2 regions of the Tetragenococcus halophilus genome follow, and region 2 is predicted to be linked to the other one. Evidence: a T-box and tRNA genes for the amino acid it is inferred to sense, from the RefSeq annotation. Region 2 holds a T-box; the other holds one or more tRNA genes.
What was found. A T-box is a leader RNA that pairs with one kind of tRNA and senses whether it is charged. The one in region 2 lies ahead of cysS (cysteine--tRNA ligase), so its partner is inferred to be a tRNA-Cys.
Positions count from the first base shown of each region.

Region 1: it has a tRNA-Cys gene. The T-box ahead of cysS (cysteine--tRNA ligase) is inferred to sense a tRNA for this amino acid. The anticodon was not compared.

Region 1 covers NZ_CP012047.1:1,680,978-1,683,207, forward strand. Annotated here, with positions in the region: gene AC806_RS11750 (PTS sugar transporter subunit IIA) at 1-722, shown strand, start outside; tRNA gene AC806_RS07955 (tRNA-Leu) at 781-865, opposite strand; tRNA gene AC806_RS07960 (tRNA-Cys) at 884-954, opposite strand; tRNA gene AC806_RS07965 (tRNA-Gln) at 996-1,067, opposite strand; tRNA gene AC806_RS07970 (tRNA-His) at 1,079-1,151, opposite strand; tRNA gene AC806_RS07975 (tRNA-Trp) at 1,154-1,227, opposite strand; tRNA gene AC806_RS07980 (tRNA-Tyr) at 1,233-1,313, opposite strand; tRNA gene AC806_RS07985 (tRNA-Phe) at 1,318-1,390, opposite strand; tRNA gene AC806_RS07990 (tRNA-Asp) at 1,413-1,486, opposite strand; tRNA gene AC806_RS07995 (tRNA-Val) at 1,490-1,562, opposite strand; tRNA gene AC806_RS08000 (tRNA-Glu) at 1,576-1,647, opposite strand; tRNA gene AC806_RS08005 (tRNA-Ser) at 1,659-1,747, opposite strand; tRNA gene AC806_RS08010 (tRNA-Asn) at 1,795-1,868, opposite strand; rRNA gene rrf (5S ribosomal RNA) at 1,874-1,989, opposite strand; rRNA gene AC806_RS08020 (23S ribosomal RNA) at 2,074-2,230, opposite strand, start outside.
Region 2 covers NZ_CP012047.1:27,593-29,822, forward strand. Annotated here, with positions in the region: gene gltX (glutamate--tRNA ligase) at 1-842, shown strand, start outside; T-box leader at 839-1,033, shown strand; gene cysS (cysteine--tRNA ligase) at 1,099-2,230, shown strand, end outside.

The sequences.
Region 1 (2,230 bases), 740 kb from region 2:
GTTATTTACTAAGCTTACAGCTTTCTTGGGAAGCAATAGAAAAGAATCATAAAAATTTATTCTCTTTTGTCTTTTTAGGAACAATTTTGTCTATTTTATTTTATCTCGTCTTTTATCATATAAATAAAAAACGAATATTTAATAGCCTAGAATCAAGTATTTCAATGAACATTGCTGGATTATTTGAAACGAATAAAAGCCCTATAAGCTTAATGTTCAAAAGTATTACCCGAAAAGAAATAAATGATAATAAAACGAAAAATACTACGATTCCTCTCTATCCTTTGGCAAAAGGAAAATTAAAAGATATCGAAGAAGTAGATGATAGTGTTTATTCTAATAAAACTTTAGGAGGTGGCTTTGCGGTTACGCCTTTTGAAGGTAATGTTTATTCACCAGTTGATGGTAAAATTGTAAGTTTATTTCCGACTAAACACGCTATTGGTATTCAAGATGAAAATAATATCGAATATTTAATTCATATAGGAATTGATACCATTGATTTAAATGGACATGGTTTTCATAATACGGTCAAATTAAACCAAAATGTCAAAGCCGGTAATCTACTTACAGAGATGGACTTAGACTACATTCTTACTAAAAAGAAAACGACAGATATTCTCTTTATTACACTCTCGCCAAATTTAATTGAGTCACTAGATTTGGTCGATGATAAAAGAGTTGGTTTGAACGAATCTATCGGAAAAATCACTTTAAAATAAATTTGGATACAAAAAAGCGACAAACACTGGTAATTCAATGTTTGTCGCTTAGTTTTAATACCGGCGGTCGGGGTCGAACCGACACGCCCTTAACGGGCACTGGATTTTGAGTCCAGCGCGTCTGCCAATTCCGCCACGCCGGCAAAATACTATTAGTACTAAGGCGGTAACCGGATTTGAACCGGTGATAAAGGTTTTGCAGACCTCTGCCTTACCACTTGGCTATACCGCCATCATACTATTAAAAATCCCATTTTTCAATAGGAAACCTAACTGGGATAGCTGGATTCGAACCAGCGCATGATGGAGTCAAAGTCCATTGCCTTACCGCTTGGCTATATCCCAATAATGCTAAGGGCGAATAGTGGGGATCGAACCCACGCGTGCCGGAGCCACAATCCGGTGCGTTAACCACTTCGCCATATTCGCCATGGCAGGGACAGCAGGGATTGAACCCGCATCGACGGTTTTGGAGACCGTTGTTCTACCATTGAACTATGTCCCTATAAATGGAGGAGAAAGGATTCGAACCTTTGAACCCGAAGGAACGGATTTACAGTCCGCCGCGTTTAGCCACTTCGCTACTCCTCCATAATGGATCGAGACAGAATCGAACTGCCGACACACGGAGCTTCAATCCGTTGCTCTACCGACTGAGCTATCGATCCAACACTGTAAAATTAAAAACAACGGTCTGGACGGGACTCGAACCCGCGACCTCCTGCGTGACAGGCAGGCATTCTAACCAGCTGAACTACCAGACCGTATGGAGGTTATAGGGCTCGAACCTATGACCCTCTGCTTGTAAGGCAGATGCTCTCCCAGCTGAGCTAAACCTCCAACTATCAGTCAATGGTCCGTACGGGATTCGAACCCGTGATACCGCCGTGAAAAGGCGGTGTCTTAACCTCTTGACCAACGGACCAAACTTAGTTACGGAGAGTAAGGGATTCGAACCCTTGAGACAGTGAATACCATCTACATGATTTCCAATCATGCTCCTTCGGCCTCTCGGACAACTCTCCAAGCTCAAAGAAGCCCAAACTCTTCAAATAATATTCTCATTAGAGAACTCCGGCAGTAGGACTCGAACCTACGACATCATGATTAACAGTCATGCGCTACTACCAACTGAGCTATGCCGGAATAATGCGTGGCGATGTCCTACTCTCACAAGGGGAAGCCCCTCACTACAATTGGCGCTAAGAAGCTTAACGACTGTGTTCGGCATGGGAACAGGTGTCTCCTTCTTGCCATCATCACCACACAACTTGACGTTGAGTGAACCTTTTGGTTCCCTCAAAACTGGATGAAAAACAACTGCTTCGCTTCACCGAAAATCCAAACCTTTGTGGTTAAGTCCTCGATCGATTAGTATTCGTCCGCTCCAACCCTCGCAGGTCTTCCACTTCGAACCTATCTACCTGATCTTCTCTCAGGGATCTTACTTTCTTTTAGAAAGGGGAAATCTCATCTTGAGGGGGACTTCACGCTTAGATGCTTTCAGC
Region 2 (2,230 bases):
TGATGGGAATTACCCATGTTTTACGTGGGGACGATCATATTGCCAATACACCAAAACAAATGATGGTTTATGAAGCTTTTGGTTGGACCCCCCCTAAATTTGGCCACATGACTTTAATCATTAATGCAGATACGGGCAAAAAATTAAGTAAACGAGATGAATCGATTTTACAATTTATTGAACAGTATCGCCAGTTAGGTTATTTACCTGAAGCAATGTTGAATTTTATTGCTTTACTTGGTTGGTCCCCTAAGGGCGAAGAAGAAATTTTTTCAAAACAAGAAATTATTGATATGTTTGAGTCAAGTCGTTTGAGTAAATCCCCTGCTTCATTTGATGCTAAAAAATTAGAATGGATCGGAAATCACTATATTAAACAGTTAGACGTAGATATCTTAACTGATTTGTGTTTACCTTATTTACAAGCAGATGGACGGGTAGAAAAAGATCCTAGCCCTGAACGCCTAGAATGGGTGAAAAAATTGGTTGCTTTGTATCAACCACAAATGAGTTATGCTGCGCAAATTGTCGATTTGACTTACCTATTCTTTGGTGAACATCCGGTTTTAGATGATAAAGCTAAAGAAGTATTAGCAGGTGAAAGTGTGCCAGCTGTTCTTAGCGCATTTAAGGCACAATTAGAACAACTAGAAATAGTAGATGCTTCTACTGTTAAAAAAGCAATTAAAGAAGTTCAAAAAGAAACAGGTTCGAAAGGAAAGAATTTATATATGCCAATTCGAATTGCAGTTTCTGGAGCGATGCATGGTCCAGAGTTACCAGACACTGTTGAACTATTAGGTAAGCAAACAGCATTGGCACATTTAAATGAAGTATTGTAAACACAATGAACAGACGAAGTATCATCGTTTTTTTCACAGAGAGACGGCTATTTGCTGCAAGGCGGTCAAAAAAAGGTTGAGAAATGCACCTGTAAGTGGCTTTGGCAAAACCAAAGACGAGTAAAGCTCGTTACGCTTTTAATGAGATAATAAGTAAAGAAAGTGGAACCACGCTTGTAAGCGTCTTTCGAATAGGTTATGTAACCTACTTGAAAGACGCTTATTTTTAACAATTTAAGTAGAAAGGAGCTTTTAGATGATAAAAATATTCAATACTTTGACAAGAAAAAAAGAAGAATTTCAGCCAATAACCGCTGGAAAAGTTAAAATGTATGTTTGTGGACCAACTGTCTATAATTATATTCATATAGGCAATGGCAGGAGTACAGTTTCTTTTGATACGATTCGTCGTTATTTGGAATATCGTGGTTATGAAGTTAACTATGTATCAAATTTTACAGATGTTGATGATAAAATTATTAGAGCTGCTAAAGAGTTAAAAATAAGTACACCTGAAGTTGCTGAACGTTTTATCAAAGCTTTTGAACAAGATACGACAAAATTAAATGTAAAACCAGCAAATCATCATCCACGAGTCGTTAATTATATGCAAGCAATTATTGATTTTATTCAAGTTTTATTGGATAAAGAATATGCTTATGTTGTTGATGGAGATGTTTATTATCGTACACGTAAATTTTCAGAATATGGCCGCTTAAGCGATCAATCAATCGACGAATTAGAAGTTGGTGCTAGTAAGCGGACTGGTGTAGAACAGCAATTAAAAGAGGATCCTTTAGATTTTGCTTTATGGAAAAACGCGAAAGAAGGAGAAATTTCCTGGCCAGCTCCTTGGGGAGAAGGTCGCCCTGGTTGGCATATTGAATGTTCTGTTATGGCAACACAACTGCTAGGCGATACAATTGATATTCATGGTGGTGGACAGGATTTAGAGTTTCCGCATCATGAAAATGAAATTGCGCAAAGCGAGGCCAAAACCGGTAAAACATTTGCTAATTATTGGATGCATAATGGATACGTGACAATTGGTGAAGATGACGAGAAAATGAGCAAGTCACTAGGAAATTTTGTAACTGTACATGATATTTTGGATAAGATGGATCCACAAGTAGTTCGTTTTTTCCTATCTACTACGCAATATCGTCGTCCTATTCGCTATAGCCAAAAAACACTAACAGAAGCAAATAATAATTTACAACGCTTAAAAAATACTTACGAGAATGCTGTTTTTCGCTTAAATGATGCCATAAGTAGTTTAAATGATGATAATAACAAAAAGGACGAATTCAAGCAGTTAATTGATCAGTTTATTATAGAAATGGATGACGACTTTAACGCAGCAAATGGTATTACAGTTGTTTATGAAA